DNA from 4 places in the Acidovorax sp. LjRoot194 genome. Region 4 is predicted to be linked to each of the others. Evidence: predicted binding sites of a transcription regulator. Region 4 holds the regulator's gene; each other region holds the start of a gene.
What was found. The regulator LexA, encoded in region 4, represses DNA repair genes until DNA is damaged. The targets are predictions, from matches to a motif close to ACTGTATNNNNATACAGT.
Positions count from the first base shown of each region.

Region 1: imuA (translesion DNA synthesis-associated protein ImuA) is a predicted target of LexA. The motif match lies at 1,680-1,697, and genes of this name have one in related genera.
Region 2: ACSQ3N_RS09100 (DNA topoisomerase IV subunit B) is a predicted target of LexA. The motif match lies at 1,777-1,794, and genes of this name have one in related genera.
Region 3: imuA (translesion DNA synthesis-associated protein ImuA) is a predicted target of LexA. The motif match lies at 2,249-2,266, and genes of this name have one in related genera.

Region 1 covers NZ_CAXUQB020000001.1:2,641,656-2,645,863, reverse strand. Annotated here, with positions in the region: gene ACSQ3N_RS11865 (Y-family DNA polymerase) at 1-800, opposite strand, end outside; gene imuA (translesion DNA synthesis-associated protein ImuA) at 760-1,650, opposite strand; gene ACSQ3N_RS11855 (VOC family protein) at 1,783-2,187, opposite strand; gene ACSQ3N_RS11850 (HD-GYP domain-containing protein) at 2,311-3,615, opposite strand; gene ACSQ3N_RS11845 (hypothetical protein) at 4,115-4,208, shown strand, end outside.
Region 2 covers NZ_CAXUQB020000001.1:1,983,409-1,987,616, reverse strand. Annotated here, with positions in the region: gene ACSQ3N_RS09100 (DNA topoisomerase IV subunit B) at 1-1,743, opposite strand, end outside; gene ACSQ3N_RS09095 (MFS transporter) at 2,005-3,222, shown strand; gene ACSQ3N_RS09090 (hypothetical protein) at 3,225-3,404, shown strand; gene ACSQ3N_RS09085 (class I SAM-dependent methyltransferase) at 3,497-4,051, shown strand; gene dapA (4-hydroxy-tetrahydrodipicolinate synthase) at 4,082-4,208, shown strand, end outside.
Region 3 covers NZ_CAXUQB020000001.1:2,942,073-2,946,280, reverse strand. Annotated here, with positions in the region: gene ACSQ3N_RS13250 (error-prone DNA polymerase) at 1-156, opposite strand, end outside; gene ACSQ3N_RS13245 (Y-family DNA polymerase) at 164-1,312, opposite strand; gene imuA (translesion DNA synthesis-associated protein ImuA) at 1,419-2,216, opposite strand; gene ACSQ3N_RS13235 (hypothetical protein) at 2,805-3,068, shown strand; gene ACSQ3N_RS13230 (ATP-binding protein) at 3,109-4,208, opposite strand, start outside.
Region 4 covers NZ_CAXUQB020000001.1:3,245,789-3,249,996, forward strand. Annotated here, with positions in the region: gene ACSQ3N_RS14565 (DUF6152 family protein) at 1-455, opposite strand, end outside; gene ACSQ3N_RS14570 (hypothetical protein) at 517-942, opposite strand; gene ACSQ3N_RS14575 (asparaginase) at 980-1,942, opposite strand; gene lexA (transcriptional repressor LexA) at 2,025-2,699, shown strand; gene ACSQ3N_RS14585 (hypothetical protein) at 2,843-3,340, shown strand; gene ACSQ3N_RS14590 (D-2-hydroxyacid dehydrogenase family protein) at 3,634-4,208, shown strand, end outside.

The sequences.
Region 1 (4,208 bases), 600 kb from region 4:
ATGTCCTGGGTGCCCTGCGCCGTGCGCACCTGCAGTGCACACGTGGGCGCTATCGCCACGCCGTCGATGCGGCGCAGGTCGTGCCGCCAGGCCAGCTCCAGCCCCAGCGCGCCCTGCTGGCGCGCCTGCAGCCAGCCCTGCAGCACCGTGAGACAGCGGCCCGCGCTCCACAGCAGCGCATCGGCCGACTCGGCCAAGGCGGGCAGCTCGGCCGTCAGCACGAATGCCTCGGGCAGCTCCAGCCAGCTGTGCGCCTGGGGGGCATCGCCCAGGGCCTGGTCCAGCACCTGCAGTACGGCAGCACCAAAGCGCCGCGCTACCCCTGCGCGCGGCAGGGACTGCAAGGCGCCCCAGGTGCGACAACCCATGCGCTCCAGGCTGGCCACATGGGGGCGCAGCGCCGTCAGGGTGTGCAGGGGCAGGCCCTGCGGCATGCGGGCAGGCAGCGCCCGCCCGGCCAGCGCCATCCGCAGCACCGCCTGCGCGAGCAGCGCGGTAGGGCCGCAACCCCAGACGAGCGAGGGGCCAGGCGGCGGCAGGCCCTCAGTACCAGCACCAGCACCGGCATCGACAGCCGCCTCAGCCGCCAGCGCCCAGGCCTCGCACACCTGTCTCAGCAAGGTCTCGCGCCCGCCCCAGAGCCGCTCGGTGGTGGAGACTTCGAGCAGCAAGGCATCACCATCCACCAGCGCCACCCGGGGGGTAAAGCGCAGCGCCCACCAGCCCACGGCGGTGGCGTCTGCCAGGGCAGCGGGCGCATCAGCCTGCCACCGTGGCAAAGGCAGTGCGATCCAGTGCATGCCCCCTCCTCTCTGGGCCGGCTTGGGACACCCACGCCACGTCCGCACTGCGCAGCCCTGCAGCTGCCGGGGATGGTGCGGACACAGCCATGCCGTGTGCGGCCTCATGAAGGGCCCGCCGGCGCGCGGCCTGGGCGTGTAGTTCGTGGGCCAGCCTGGGGTGGCATCCGGGCAGGTAGAGGTCTTGCATCAGCGGGGGACCTCTGCGCTTGAGGATCTGCACCTGCATCGCAGGGAATGCAGAGGCATCGCCCTGCGCCCCCTGCCCGCGCCCTGACTGCGGGGTCGGTGTTTGCACTTGCAGCCGCAGCAAGGCCGGCGACGCCTGCGGAGCCGCCGCCAAAGGCCGGAAGACCCACAAAAGTTGCTGATGCTGGGCGGCCGCCAACTGCAGCCTGCGCAGTGCGGCAGGCTGCACCTGGGGCAGCCACGCCATCACGGCCAGCACGTCGCGGCATCGCAATGCCTGCTCTGCGGCCCACAGCGCAGAGGCGCCCTCGGCCTGCACCAGGCACAACCGCTGGGCAGCCAGCCCGCGGGCCTGCAGCACCGGGCCAAAGGGTTCATACGGCGGCGCCACGCCCACCACAGCGCCGGTGCGCGCGGCCACGGCCTGCGCCAGGGCTGGCAGCACCAGCTGCCATTCGTGCAAACCGGGCAAAGGCTGCAGCACCTCACTCAGCGCACCCACCGGCCACCCCCCGCCTGGCAGCTGCTCATCCAGCAGCGCATAGCCCGACGGCTGGGTCTGCTGCAAGCTCGCGCCCAGCGAATCCGCATGCCATACGCCGGGTACGGCGGACGGCAGATCGGATGCGACCATCCGGCGGGGAATGGGCAGCGCAGACATGGGAAGGGGCGTCTTTCAACAACATCAATACTGTAAATATACACAGTATTTTGCCGCACCTCCCAAAAATTCAGCAGATTGTTTCAGGCGCCTGACCGCAGCGGAAGACTGCGCCTGCACGAACCTGCTGCTCTAAGACGTGGTGGGCGCAGCGCTCCCACCATGAAAAACGGCCTCGATGTTGTAGCCGTCCGGGTCGAGCACAAAGGCAGCGAAATATTGCGCGTGGTACCGGGGTCTCAGGCCCGGTGCGCCGTTGTCGCTGCCGCCCGCAGCCAGCGCCGCCTGGTGGAATGCGACCACCTGGGCCTCGCTGTCTGCGCGAAACGCAATGTGCGAGCGGGGCGTGAATGGTGGACCGGCGGAGATCCAGAAATCCCCTCCCGGATCATCCCCGGGCTTGAGGGCCCGGGCACCAAAGCCCACGGCATCCTCCAGCGCCAGCGTCACGCCGTAGCCCAGCGTGGACAGCACGGACTCATAGAACTGCCGGCTGCGCCCGAGTTGCGAAACGGTGATGCCTGTGTGGTCGATCATTTCAAGCCTCCTATCTCAGATCTCCGATGTGCATGAAATCCGCGCGGGCCAACGCCACCCGCCTGCCGCGCTACGGCCACGTGTCCTCGCCACCTGTGCGCGCATGTTCGCGCGTCCTGCCCACTACAGCCTGCGGACAGCCCAGTCGCACCAGTCGGCCACGGCCGTGTCTTCTGCTGTGGCACGGTCGGCCAACTGGGGCCAGCGGCGGTGGCAGGCGTTCAGGATGCTTTCCAGCTGCCACAGCGCTTCACGGCCTACCAGGGCCACCTCGGCCAGACCGATGGCATCGCCGTCGAGCTGGGCCATGAGTTCGCTTTGCTGCCGCGGATGGGAGCCCGATTCGAGCAAGGTCTTCTGCAAGGCCAGCAGACGGGCGTCGGCAAATGCAAAAGCGCTGCCGGGCAAAGCCTTGGCACCGCCCGGCACTGCGGCCTTGAGACTGTCCCAGTAGGCAAAGGCCTCGGCCAGTAGTTCGATCTGGCGTGGGGCATCGTTGCCCAGCGGCATGAGCGACGATTCACGGGCCACTTCTTCCTGCAGCAGGGGCAGGATGCAGGCCACCAGCGCCGCCGGAAACTTGCGGTGGTTGAGCCTGAGCACCAGCGACAGCCGCTGCGCCGGCATGTCCTCGTATTTTTCGTAGAAGGCGGCCACCACCTCGGCCAGCAACAAAATGCGCCCCAGCGGCGTGATGTCCCCACCCGCCAGGCCCCGCGGGTAGCCGCTGCCGTCCATGCGCTCGTGGTGCTCCAGCACGGCCACTTCAGCCGCCTTGGCATACGCCCGGGTGTCCCGGATCATCAGCATGGCCGTGATGGGGTGCGCCACCAGGTGTTTGCGCTGCACGCCGACCACCTTGTGGTCCGGGTCGCTCCAGGCCGGGTCCATGTGCAGCACCCCCAGGTCGTGCAGCAAGGCGGCGGCGGCCAGGGTGGCGCAGTCGCGCTCTCCCAGGCCGGTCTTGAACCCCAGGAACAGCGCCACCGTCATCATCTGCAGGCTGTGCTGGAACAACTCCGGCCGCTGCTCGCGCATCACCGTGAGCTTGCAGGCCATGGGGGCCGGCAGCGGTACCGCTCGCAGCGGCGACAGCAGCCGCGCACCAGAGCCCAGGGCCTGGGCCAGCATGTTGGGCAGTGATTCCTGCTCGACCAGCGCCTGGGCTGCGGCCATCAGGGCCGGCACATCCACAGGGTTCTCGATGGACAAGTGCCGATCGATGGGCTCACGCAGCTTGTGCTGCACCAGCCGGTCGTACAGCCGGCTGTCGATGCGCGTGCCCTTCTCCACCAGCTTGATGCCGTTGTCGGTGTAGATGGCTGCATCGGCCACCACGGTGCGCCGGTCGGCCATGTCGGTCAGGGCACGCAGGTAGTGGGGACTGTCTGCGGTATCGATGTCTGCCGGTACGGAAGGTTCGGTCATGCAAAGGGCACAAATGGTGGCCTTCGAATATAAGACCTTCGCCCGCCTGCCAGGACCACAAAGATGCCGCAGCCTTTGAAGCCTTGAGATGCATCAAGTGCAAATGGGAAGAGATGGCAGGGGATGGCAAGAGATGGGAGGTAGGAGACCCGGCGCTTTGCAGGCCTTCTGCCAGCCGACACCGCCAGAAAACAGCATGTTCTGTACGATTTCACTGTCCCGAAATCGCATAAGGGGTTTCCACCATAGGTACCCCTGAAAAGCCCCCACCAGCGGTATGTGGCGGGTAAACCCTGAAAAGTTCCGCGCCGATTGTTTCCAATACTGGAACAGTTAGTTCGCGACTCGGTGGTTTTTCTTGAGCGTCCATCCGCGTACAGTTCAACCCATCGATGAGCCGAACCCGCAAGGCGACTCACCGAACCCGGCAGGAAGCATCGACCTGTTTGTCTTCTCTCCGGTTTTTTTGAGACGCTCATTTAATTCAAGGACTTCCATCATGAACAACACCGCACGCTTCCTCTCCATCGCCGCCGTTGCCGCTTTCGCTTCCTTCGGTGCACAAGCCGACGAGGCCGATGCTTCGCAATATG
Region 2 (4,208 bases), 1.3 Mb from region 4:
CTTGGCGCATTTGTCGAGGATGGCGGTGAGCTCGCCCTCGTCCAGCGCATACATCTTGGCCGCGGGCTTCTTGCCGCGTGCGGGCACGTCCACACGGAACAGCGGCGGGCGCGCCACGTAGATGTGGCCGGCCTCGATGAGCTTGGGGAAGTGGCGAAAGAACAGCGTGAGCAGCAGCACCTGGATGTGCGAGCCGTCCACGTCGGCGTCCGACAAAATGCAGACCTTGCCGTAGCGCAGGCCCGAAAGGTCGGGCGTGTCGTTCGGCCCATGCGGGTCCACGCCGATGGCCACCGAGATGTCGTGGATTTCGTTGTTGGCGAACAGGCGGTCGCGCTCGACCTCCCAGGTGTTGAGCACCTTGCCGCGCAGCGGCAGGATGGCCTGGCTTTCCTTGTCGCGGCCCATCTTGGCGCTGCCGCCGGCGGAGTCGCCCTCGACCAGAAACACTTCGTTGTGGGCCAGGTCACGGCTTTCGCAATCAGTCAGCTTGCCGGGCAGCACGGCCACGCCGGAGCCCTTGCGCTTTTCGACCTTCTGGCCGGCCTTCTGGCGGGTCTGCGCGGCCTTGATAGCCAGCTCGGCCAGCTTCTTGCCGTAGTCGACGTGCTGGTTGAGCCACAGCTCGAGCGACGGCCGCACGAAGCCGCTGACCAAACGCACCGCATCGCGCGAGTTGAGCCGCTCCTTGATCTGGCCCTGGAACTGCGGGTCCAGCACCTTGGCACTGAGCACGTAGCTGGCGCGGGCGAACACGTCTTCGGGCAGCAGCTTCACGCCCTTGGGCAGCAGGCTGTGCAGCTCGATGAAGCTCTTGACGGCGTTGAACAAACCGTCGCGCAGGCCGCTTTCGTGCGTGCCGCCAGCGCTGGTGGGGATCAGGTTGACGTAGCTCTCGCGCATGGGCTGGCCGTCTTCGGTGAAGGCCACGCACCACGACGCGCCCTCGCCCTCGGCAAAGCTCTCGTTGTTGCGGTCGGCAAAGCCTTCGCCTTCGAACAGCGGGATCACCGGCTCGCCGTGCAGCGTCTGCATCAGGTAGTCGCGCAGGCCGCCTTTGTACTGCCAGGTTTGCGTGTCGCGGGTCTTCTCGTTGACGAGCTGCACCGTGACGCCCGGCATCAGCACGGCCTTGCTGCGCAGCAGGTGGGTGAGCTCGCCCATGGGCAGCGCGCTCGACTCGAAATACTTGGCATCGGGCCACACGCGCACCGAGGTGCCCTGCTTGCGCTCGCCCACTTCCAGGGCCCGCGCCACCAGGGGCTCGATCACGTCGCCGGCAGAAAACACCAGGCGCGCCATCTTGCCTTCGCGGTAGCTGGTGGCCTCCAACCGGGTGGCCAGCGCGTTGGTGACCGACACGCCCACGCCGTGAAGGCCGCCGGAGAAGCTGTACGCGCCGCCCTTGCCCTTGTCGAACTTGCCGCCCGCGTGCAGGCGGGTGAACACCAGCTCGATCACCGGCGCCTTTTCTTCGGGGTGCAGGCCAAACGGAATGCCGCGGCCGTCGTCTTCGACGCTCACCGAGCCGTCGGCGTGCAGCGTGACGCGGATCTTCTTGCCGTGGCCGGCCAGGGCTTCGTCGGCGGCGTTGTCCAGCACTTCCTGGATGATGTGCAGCGGGTTGTCGGTGCGGGTGTACATGCCCGGGCGCTGCTTGACGGGCTCCAGGCCCTTGAGCACACGGATGGACCCTTCGGAATATTCACTACTGGTGGACACGGAAGACGGTTTGGCAGACATAGCGGCGGATTGTAGTGCGGCAGCGGGGCAATAGCTGGATGGAAAACCAGTGACGACAGCACTGTCAAAGGCGGTGGCACCGGTCGCCGCGGCGCCGGGCGGGGCAACGAGGCCACGCTGACTGAACAGTGGGGCCGTTGGAGACAGTTGCAACACACCATGGAACACCCCGGGGTGGCGGCGGGGTCACGACCCCGCTGCCAACTGTATTGGTTACCGGTGTATCAGCGCGTTTCGCCCAATCTGGCTACATTCCTGCGCATGCATATGAATACTCCCAAACTGTCCATGTTCCAGGTGCTGGCCTGCGGCGCGGCCATCGTGACGCTGTCCATGGGCATCCGCCATGGGTTCGGGCTCTGGCTGCTGCCCATCACCCAGGAAATGGGCTGGACGCGCCAGTCGTTCGCGCTGGCCATCGCGATCCAGAACCTGTCCTGGGGCGTGATCGGCATCTTTGCGGGCATGGCGGCCGACCGGTTCGGGGCGTTCCGGGTGCTGATAGGCGGAGCGGTGCTCTACGGCCTGGGCCTGGCGGGCATGGCCCTGTCGCCCACGCCCACGCTGTTTGCGCTGACCGCAGGCGTGCTCATCGGAGCCGCGCAGGCCGGCACCACCTACGCCGTGATCTACGGCGTGCTGGGGCGGCAGATTGCGCCGGAGCGCCGGTCCTGGGCCATGGGCGTGGCAGCCGCGGCGGGCTCGTTCGGACAGTTCCTCATGGTGCCGGTGGAGGGCTGGCTGATCGCAGGGCTGGGCTGGCAGCAGGCGCTGCTGGTGCTGTCGATGGCGGTGCTGCTCATCGTGCCGCTGGCCTTCGGCCTGCGCGAGCCGGGCTTCAAGGGAAGCGCCCCGGTCAAGCGCGAGCAGACCATCGTGCAGGCGCTGGGCGAGGCGTTCCGCTACCCGAGCTTCAATTTGCTGATGGCCGGTTATTTCGTGTGCGGCTTCCAGGTGGTGTTCATCGGGGTGCACATGCCCAGCTACCTGAAGGACCACGGCCTGTCGCCCCAGGTGGCCAGCTATGCGCTGGCGCTGATCGGCCTGTTCAATGTGCTCGGTACCTACGTGGCCGGCACGCTGGGCCAGCGCATGCCCAAGCGCTACATCCTGGCCTTCATCTACTTTGCCCGCGCGGTGGTGATCACCGTGTTCCTGATCGTACCGCTGTCGCCGATGTCGGTCTATGTGTTCTCGGCCGTAATGGGCACGTTGTGGCTGTCGACCATTCCGCCCACCAACGCCACCATCGCCCAGATCTTCGGCGTGCAGCATCTGTCGATGCTGGGGGGCTTCGTGTTCTTCAGCCACCAGATCGGCAGCTTCCTGGGCGTGTGGCTGGGCGGGTACCTCTATGACGCGACCGGCAGCTACGATATCGTCTGGTACATCGCCATCGGGCTCGGTGTGTTTGCCGGCCTGGTGAACCTGCCCGTCAAGGAAAGCCCCATCGCGCGCAGCACGCCCCAACCCGCCTGACCATGACACCACAAGCCGCCGCCCCCACACCCGCGTCTGCCGACGCTCCGGCCAAGCCCGCGCGTGCGCTGCGCTGGCTGGCGGGCGTGGTGGCGGTGCTGGCCTGCCTGGCGGTGTTCGGCCTGTACACGGCGCCGGACTTCATGGTGATGCTCGCCGACCAGATGTGGGCCTGCTTCTGAGCTGCGCAGACCGGGCCCACCCTAGGGATTCAAGTCTTTTTGGCTGCTACCGCGCTCCAGATAAGCGCTAGCAGCTATTATTTTTATAGCATATGCACGGTCACGAATTGGCGTCCGAATGGGTCTGCCGCTGGAGCCACCTGATCGCCCCTGGCAGCACCGCCCTGGACGTGGCCTGCGGCGCGGGGCGCCATCTGCGCTGGCTGCGCGGCCTGGGCCACGCGGTGGTGGGCGTGGACCGCTCGGTTGAGGCCGTGGCGGCCTGCGAGGGGCTCGGCGAGCTGCTGCAGGCGGATATCGAAGAAGGGCCGTGGCCTTTGGCGGGGCGCCAGTTCGGCGCCGTGGTGGTCACCAACTATCTGTGGAGGCCGCTGCTGCCCGTCGTCGTGCAAAGCGTGGCGCCGGGTGGCGTGCTGATCTACGAGACCTTCGCGCACGGCAACGAGACCGTGGGCCGCCCTGCCCGCCCCGAATTCCTGCTGCAGCCAGGCGAATTGCTCGCGGCCTGCGCGCCTTTGCGCGCCGTGGCGTACGAGGACGGCTTCCTGCAAAATCCCGACCGTTTCGTGCAGCGCATCACGGCGGTGCGGGAACTCCCGGACGCGGGGAGTCCGGCCCGGCACCCTTTGGTCCCGCCGCCTAGTTAGAATGCTCTTTTACCGTTTTACAACGCGGACATGACCCTCCCCAGCGCACCCCTTACCGGCAGCATCGTCGCTCTCGTCACCCCCATGCACGAGGACGGCAGCGTGGACTACCCCACACTGCGCAAACTGATCGACTGGCACATCGCCGAAGGCACCG
Region 3 (4,208 bases), 300 kb from region 4:
CGAGCACTCGTCCGTGATGGCCAGGCCCTGGTAGCCCAGTTCCTTGGCACGCTCCACCAGTTCGTCAGGCGCACTTGCACCTCTCAAGAACGTGAAGTTTGAAACGCAGCGCAACTCGACGTAGTCCGGCAGTGATCGGGACGGACGGATCAGCATGCCCGCCTCACGCGAAATGCCCGTGCAGGAACCAGGCGGTCTGGTCCCGCGCCAGACGCTGCTGGAACACCCACAGCACACCAGCATGCGGGCTTAGCGCCAGCCAGTAGTCGCGCTGCACGTTCAGGGGCCGGGCATCGGCGTCTTCGCTGCTGCGGTGCCACCAGCCGCCTTCGATCCGGTCCGGACCCAGCAGCAGCTGCAGCGGGCCTTGGTAGTGCGGCCGGTTGTCGCGCTCGATGAGGCGCAGCGGTTCATCCAGCACCCAGCTGGGCAAAGGCAATTCGTAGGGAGGCTCCGCTTTTTTCTTCTGGGCCTCGCACTGCCAACTCTGCATCCACTCTAGACGGTGGTCTGCGGACATCGTGGGCCGACGCACGCAGGCATCGCCGAGCCGCGCCTGGATACGCTCCAGCGCGAGATCCGTGCTGCCACTCTTGCGCAAAGTCTCGGGGATCAGCGAGCGGCTTTCTTCCACGATGGGCAGGACCTCGGTGGCGAGCAGCTCGATGTCGCCAGCGGGCGCTGCGAGCGTGACCTTGGCCAGGTGCTCGGCCAGCAGCCGCGCGAAATGCTCCACGTTTTGCGTGGGTTGCGCGGTGCGAACGGTGAGTTCCCCGCCGGTGCCGGCGTCCTTGGCACGCATGACATCGTGGCACCAGCGCAGGGTGAAAGCGGTGGCGCCCATACGGCGCGCGGCGAGCCAGCCCGCCATCTGCACCAGTAGCCGCCGCGCTCCAAAGAGCAGTGCGGGCGCGGTTTCCACCCGCGACATCAGCTCCAACCGCACATGAAAACTCTCCGGCAGCGTGAGCCACTCGTAGACTTCGGGCCGCAAGCCGTAGGCCTGGTCCAACGCCACGAGCAACTCCTTGTCAAAACGCCGGCTCAGGCCGCCGCGCGGCAGGTTGCGTACATCGCCCAGGGTGCGGCAGCCGACGCGGGCCAAGGTCGGCTGGTGCAGGCCCACGGCCGCGATCGCTTCCAGCGGCAGAGGATCCAGCATCTTGGCCAGCGGAAGCTGAAAACCATCCAAGGGCACTTCGGATGCAGCTTGGCGTACCAGGGCCAGCGCAGAGGTCCCCGTGGGCGCCCAGGCTATGCGGGCACCCAGCTCCGCAGCACCGGCCTCGATGAACCCGTGTAGGGCCTCCATGCCGCCAAACAGGCGCGCACTTCCCGATACTTCAGCGACGACGGAATCTTCGAGCAGTGCGACGCGTGGCGTGTACTGCAGGGCCCAGATTCCGAGCGATGTTGCATCAATGGGAGACGGGCTGGCTGGTAGTGGAGTGGGGAGCAACGCGGCCCAATGCCCGTGCATCGGAGGCCTCCTCGCGTGAGAGCGCAGCAGAACGTGCCGGCACGGTCTTGAGCCGGGGTGGAAGCACCGACTCCAGGTTTTCTGGCATCGCTGCCAGATAGAGGGCGTCGTCGAGCGAGGCTCCTCTGCGTTTGGGGATGCGGATCTCCAGCTCCCAGCCCTTGGCCAGCGCCACGGCAACGCGCAGCGGCGCTGGAGAGGTGTCGTTCAAGGCGGCAGCAGGGCGGAACAGAAACACCGGTGCGTCGCAGGACTGGGCGTGAATCTGCAGGCGCCGGATCTGCTCCGGGCGAGCCTGAGGCAGCCAGGACAACACGGCACCGGCAGGGTCTGACTTGACGATCTGCTCCGTCACCCAGAGACGGTCCACCGGCGTCGATGCATGGACCCACACCACCTGGTCCGCAGACAAGCCCAGTTGCTCCAGGCCGCCAGCATGTGGCTGCTTGGGTGGGGCGATCAGGTACACCCGGCCACCCGAAGTCATGAGAGAGGGGAGGGCAGGGCCGAGGAGGCGCCATTCGCACAGCGCCGCCTGCGGCATGAGCAATTCGGTCAAGCTGTGAGTAGGCCAGCCACCGCCTGGGAGCTCACTGTCCAGCTCAGGAAAGCCTGAGGAAACCGTGCGCGAGACAGCATCGCCCAACTCCGAGCCACGCCATACAGCCTCCGCCACATGGCGTGGGAGGACACCTGTGTCAAAGACGTCTGGGCTGGAGATTGCGGGCACTGGCATGGACTGAAACCTAAGGCATGAGCTGCTCAAATACTGTATGAAATGACAGTATATGTCTGCACTTCCAGCAACCGGCGGATTGGTGCCATCACGCGGCGGCCGACCACTCGAATTTGCTAGCAACAACGGGCCATGAGACATGGGCCGGCATCGAAAGCGAGTTAATAGACCTCAGAACTAGTCACCTATTTTTTGACGGCTAGCATCGTGAGCGGAGCCGCCTTTACTGAAGTGGTCGTGCGCTGCGTGCGCGCGTCTGTCGTTCCTGGGCGCACCAGCTAGAGGCATCTCTACCGTTACAGCGCTGCTTCCATGCCCCACCTGACGGCTGGACGACCCCCCATCACGCAATCCGAACTGCGCGCTTGTTAACCTCTGGATGCACTGATCCGGAAAAGAATTTTGTGGCTAGTTGAATGTCTCCGAAGAAAATAGTGCTGAGGGGATGGATCGGACACCCTAAGCTCGGTGATCGCGAGGTTTTCCTGCCTTCGATTGGGTGCTCGCTCGAGCGCTAGTGAAGTAGCAAGCCCATGCGTCCCTCAGACATACACAGTCTTGTACTCGCCAACGCTTCGAAAGCACATCGTGAATACAGCCAGCAACTCCGTCATTACCGACGTTCTGAACCAGAACGCCGAAGCTGCTGAACAGATCAAAACTGTTTCCAATGAGTTGGAGGTGGTGCATGCTGTTCTCAGCACGCAGCTTCCCGCGCCGCAAGCCACTACTGACCTTGTTGCCGCAGTTGATCGCACAGACGAACTTAGCCAGCAATTGGCTGAGACAGCGCAAGCCCTCGAGCGATCTAACGAACTACTGCGCGAGTTGAAAGCCAGCGGTAGGCGGTGAACTTTATGACTGCATTTCGGCGGACCGAACGGAGCGATAGCTAGCGGCGAATGACTAGCTCTTCGATGGCAGTAACAACCTTTGCAGGCTCAAACGGTTTGGAAAGATGCGCGTCGAATCCAGAGGCGAGCGAGCGCTCTTTGTCCTCCGGCCGGGCAAATGCCGTCATGGCGATCGCGGGGGTCAGCCCTCCGCGCTCTGCTGGGCGATTGCGCAGCCAGCGGACAAATTCATAGCCGTCCATGCCAGGCATTCCGATGTCCGAACAGACGATGTCTGGTCCGCATGCCTCGATCGCCTTGATCCCTGCATATGCATCCTGAGCGGTGTAAACCTGGGCACCGCACTCTTCAAGGACCCGCCGCAAGAGATCACAGCTATCGGGATCATCGTCTACGACCAAGACCTTTCGTCCGGCGAGAGAAGCGCCAGCGCGGTCGGTGTGTGCGATTCTGGCTGGCAGAGACGTAGTTTCAGCGTGCGCATCGAGAAGCGGTAAAGTAATCCGAAAGGTGGCACCTTTTCCGGCCCCTAAGCTTTCTACCTCGACGCTTCCTCCGTGCAGACCTGCAAGATGGTTGACGATCGATAGGCCTAAACCAAGTCCGCCGTAGCTTCGGGTGATAGAGCCGTCTGCCTGCCGAAACCTCTTGAACACATGCGGCAGGAAATCCTGAGCGATGCCAATCCCTGTGTCCGCGACAGTCACCACCGCACTGGAATCGACCTTAAATAGGCGAAGAGTTACATCACCTCCCCGTGGGGTGAACTTCACGGCGTTGGTGAGCAGGTTGGAAACCACTTGCTGGAGGCGATCCGAGTCGCCCAACACTGTCACGTCTGACGCGATATCAGCACTGAAAGCAAGGCCCGCAGCGTGCGCGTTCGGGGCCATGGAGTCGTAGGCGGATTGAACGCACAGTCCCAGATCGACGGGCTTTGAGTCCAGCTTCAGCTTGCCAGAGCTGATTCTGCTCATGTCCAGCAGATCGCCAATCAACCGTGCCTGCGTGCGCGTGCTGCGCTCGATCACGTCGATACCTTTGGACAGTTCAGGGAGCTCTGAGCCGTACTTCTTTCTCAGAATATGCACCCAGCCCGTGATCGCGCTCAGTGGAGTACGCAGCTCATGCGAAAGCG
Region 4 (4,208 bases):
CGCAGGCCGTACGCCTTGCCGTCCACAAACAAATACTCGGCACGCACCACTGCGTCACCCTTTTCGTCCCGCAGGGTAAAGCCCACCACCGACACGGCCGCGCCGGGCTTGATCGGCTGCACCTGCCACGCCTGCATCCGCGTCAAAGGGGCGAGCTCGATCTCCCACTGACGGTCTTTGCGCGTCGGCAGGACGGCCTTGGCCAGCAAGGCCTTGCCGTCGACAGGCGCCGTCTGGGCCGGCACCGCGCGTTGCGCTAGGTTGGCAGGCAGTTGCAGGTCCGCAGCAACTTCCAATTGCAATTCAGCATGCGGGTTCTGCCAGCGCACGGACTTCACCGTGCCTTCCAGGTAGATCGGGCGGTCCGCATCGAAACTGCTCCACCCGTGGTGCGCGTGCGCGGCCAGGGGCAAGGCAGAGGCGGCCAGCAGCAAATGGCGGCGTTGCAGGTTCATCGGTACTCCTTTGCGGGTGAGGGGCGATAACGAAGCGGCCATCCATGGCATGGATGAACAGCTACAAGTAAGCGATCCAGCGGCCACAGGCCACGGCAGCCAGCCAGATCACAGTGGAGACCAGCATCTGCACTTTGGCCACACCATCCAGACGCGCCAGCGAACCCCGGCCATGGAACCACGCCGCGTTGCAACCCGCAAGCATTAACAACAGCATCTTCAAGGTGAATGCCCGGTTGGTGAGCAATTCTGCAGGCTGGGTAGCGAACATCAGCAGGCCGGAAGCCGCAGCCAGCATGAAACCACACAAGGCCACCGACAGGCTCAACCGGGCCAGGTCCTTGACCGGCAGCCCGGCGCCGCGGCCGAACACCCGCAGCTCCAGCAGGACCAGGTTTCCCAGCAGCAGTGCAATGCCCACGATGTGCGCCACCTCCAATGCTGGATACGCCCAGGCGTGGGTTTTGAGGGAGGCGAAGAAGAACATGGCAGTGGCGACCCGGACGTGCGGCGGTAACGAAGGACTACTGCGCCAGCAGGTCCAGCATCAGGGTGATGCGGGCCTTGACCGGGGACAAGCCTTGCGAGTCAGGCAGGGCATCGCCGGGCTTGGGCAGCACCTGGCCTTCCGGGCAGCGGGTGGAGCGCACCACGCGCACCCCAACATCCTGCGCCTTGATGAGCGCAGCTTCGAGCGCATGGTGCACCGTACCGTTGCCGGTGCATGCCACCACCAAGCCCTGAACGCCGTCGCGCACCAGCGCATCCACCATGGCGCCACTCGCACCCGCGTGATTCAGGATGATCTCCACCCGGGGCCAAGCAGCCGAATTTGCTATCTTTTCAATCGCTATTGGCGCTTTTTCATCAAGCGCTGGCGGCCAATTTTGGGTCAAGCGGACATGGCCCTCCTCCACCCATCCCAGCGGCCCCGCGTCGCCCGAACCGAAGGCGTTGACGCGGTACGGGTGCACCTTCTGCACATGCCGGGCCCCGTGCACTTCGCCCGCCGCCACCGACACGACGCCGCACGCGCCGGGCGTCGCGGCGACGGCCACTGCATCCAGCAGGTTCTGCGGCCCGTCGGGCGTGAGTGCACTGGCAGGCCGCATCGCGCATGTCAGCACCACGGGTTTGGCGCGGGTGTCGAGCACCAGATGCAAGAACCAGGCTGTCTCTTCCAGGGTGTCCGTGCCGTGGGTGATGACCACGCCCTGCACCTCGGGGTCCTGCAACAGCCCGGCGCAGCGCAAGGCCAACGCCTGCCAGACCGGCATGTCCATGTCCTTGCTGTCGATCTGCGCGACCTGCTCGGCCAGCAGCCGTGCACCTCCGGCGGCCTGCTCCAGCCCCGGCACAGCGCCCAGCAACTGCTCCACGCCAACCTGCGCGGCGGTGTAGCCGATGTTGTCTCCAGGCTGCGCAGAGGTGCCTGCGATGGTGCCACCTGTGCCCAAAACCACAATTTTTTGCCGACTCACTTGCATACTCCGAAAAACTGGTGAAAAATACAGTTACTGGATTAAAAAACAGTTGTTCGCCACTGTAGCGTCTCCACCGGAAAGCACCATGCTCGACAACCCGAAACTGACAGCCCGCCAGCAGCAGATCCTGGACCTCATCCAGACCGCCATCGCCCGTACCGGCGCGCCCCCCACCCGCGCAGAAATCGCGGCGGAGCTGGGGTTCAAGTCGGCCAACGCCGCTGAAGAGCATCTGCAGGCGCTGGCCCGCAAGGGTGTGATCGAGTTGGTCAGCGGCACGTCGCGCGGCATTCGCCTGCGCAGCGATACGGTGCGCTCCATCAACGCGGCACGCGGCAACCAGTTCAGCCTGCCCATTCCGGGCTTGTCGCAACTCGTGCTGCCCTTGGTGGGCCGCGTGGCGGCGGGCTCGCCGATTCTCGCGCAAGAACATGTCGACCAGACCTACAGTGTGGAAAACAGCCTGTTCCACCACAAGCCCGACTATTTGCTCAAGGTGCGCGGCATGTCCATGCGCGACGCCGGCATCATGGACGGCGACCTACTGGCGGTGCAGTCCACCCGTGAGGCGCGCAACGGCCAGATCATCGTGGCCCGCCTGGGTGAAGACGTCACCGTCAAGCGCTTGCGCAGTACCGCCACCGCCATCGAGCTACTGCCCGAGAACCCCGACTACCCGGTCATCGTGGTCCAACCCGGCGAGCCTTTCGAAATCGAAGGCCTGGCCGTCGGCTTGATCCGCAACACCATGCTCATGTAGAGCATTCCCTTAGACCGCACCGCAGGTGGCGGGCGTTTGGTGTGCCGGTAACGTCGGTACGCCAGCCCTGCGGTGCCCGGTTGTCATTGCAATCCTGCCTATGTCCAACCCCCGACCTTCGGAGTTTTCACATGGGAATTGCTTTGTCCACCCTCTCTTCCGCCCTGCCCCATTCGCTTCAACAACTGGCGCGCTGGTTGCACAACCTTGTCCGCCTGGAAGAAGCGCCACGCGTGGGCGCTGCGCCATCGCCCCCCCCCGGTCAAAGCCACCAGCCGAGCGACCAGCACACAGCTGGCGACAAAGGCGGCATGGGCAGTCAGCGCCCTGCCGGGTCCCCCGGTCTGCGCCCGCTGCGCGGCAATTGGCCGTTCACCGTTCAACCGCCCGCACCTGAGCCCAAGGCGGTGGTGGCTCGCCCCTCGCTTGCGGCCAACCGGTCTTCGTTTCTCGGCACAGCTGGGGGCAGCAACCGCGATGCATTCATGGCGTCGATCGCATCCGCCGCATTGCCTCAGCGTTCGTCCTCTGCAGTGCGCAAGGTGTCCCATGCCAGCGGCCGGCTGGTGATCGCTGGCCGCATGGCCGATGTGTGTGCAGAGCTGGACCGCATGGCCGCCTGCGAGGCATTGCAGGCCTGACGCAACGTCACAGTCGGAATGCATGTGCGGCCAGAACTTGGGGCCGGGGCTGCATGTGGGCCGGACTGGGCCGGATGTGCTGGGTGCTGCTCTGCGCACGGCTGAACGCTTTCACGGCTGCATGACTGCATGACTGGATGACTGGATGGTGTAGCCAATGTGCCGCTGCTGCAGCGACTCTGTGCGGCGTGCCAACGGCGAAGACCACAATCCGTCACCAAAAGCTGACCTTTTGGCGCACCGCAACACCTCCTGGTGCGATGCGGCGGTTCCTGCCAAGGCACAATGTCGGGATGAACATCGTGATCCTCGACGACTACCAGGATGCAGTGCGCAAGCTCCATTGCGCCTCCCGGCTCGACGCATACACAGCCAAGGTCTACACCAACACCGTCAAAGGGCTGGGACAGCTTTCCGTGAGACTCAAGGATGCGGACATCATCGTCCTGGTCCGAGAGCGCACGCAGATCACGCGGCAGCTGGTGGAAAAGCTCCCCCGGCTGAAGCTGATTGCACAAACCGGCAAGGTAGGCAGCCACGTGGATGTGGCCGCCTGTACCGAGCGCGGCATTGCCGTGGCAGAAGGCATCGGATCGCCGGTGGCGCCAGCGGAGTTGACCTGGGCACTGGTGATGGCTGCCATGCGCAGGCTGCCGCAGTACATCTCCAACCTAAAGCACGGTGCCTGGCAGCAGTCGGGCCTCAAGGCGGCGTCCATGCCGCCCAACTTCGGCCTCGGCACGGTGCTGCGTGGCAAGACCCTGGGCGTATGGGGTTACGGCCGCATTGGCCAGCTGGTGGCGGGCTACGGGCGCGCCTTCGGCATGAACGTCCGCGTCTGGGGCCGCGAGGCATCGCGCGCTCAGGC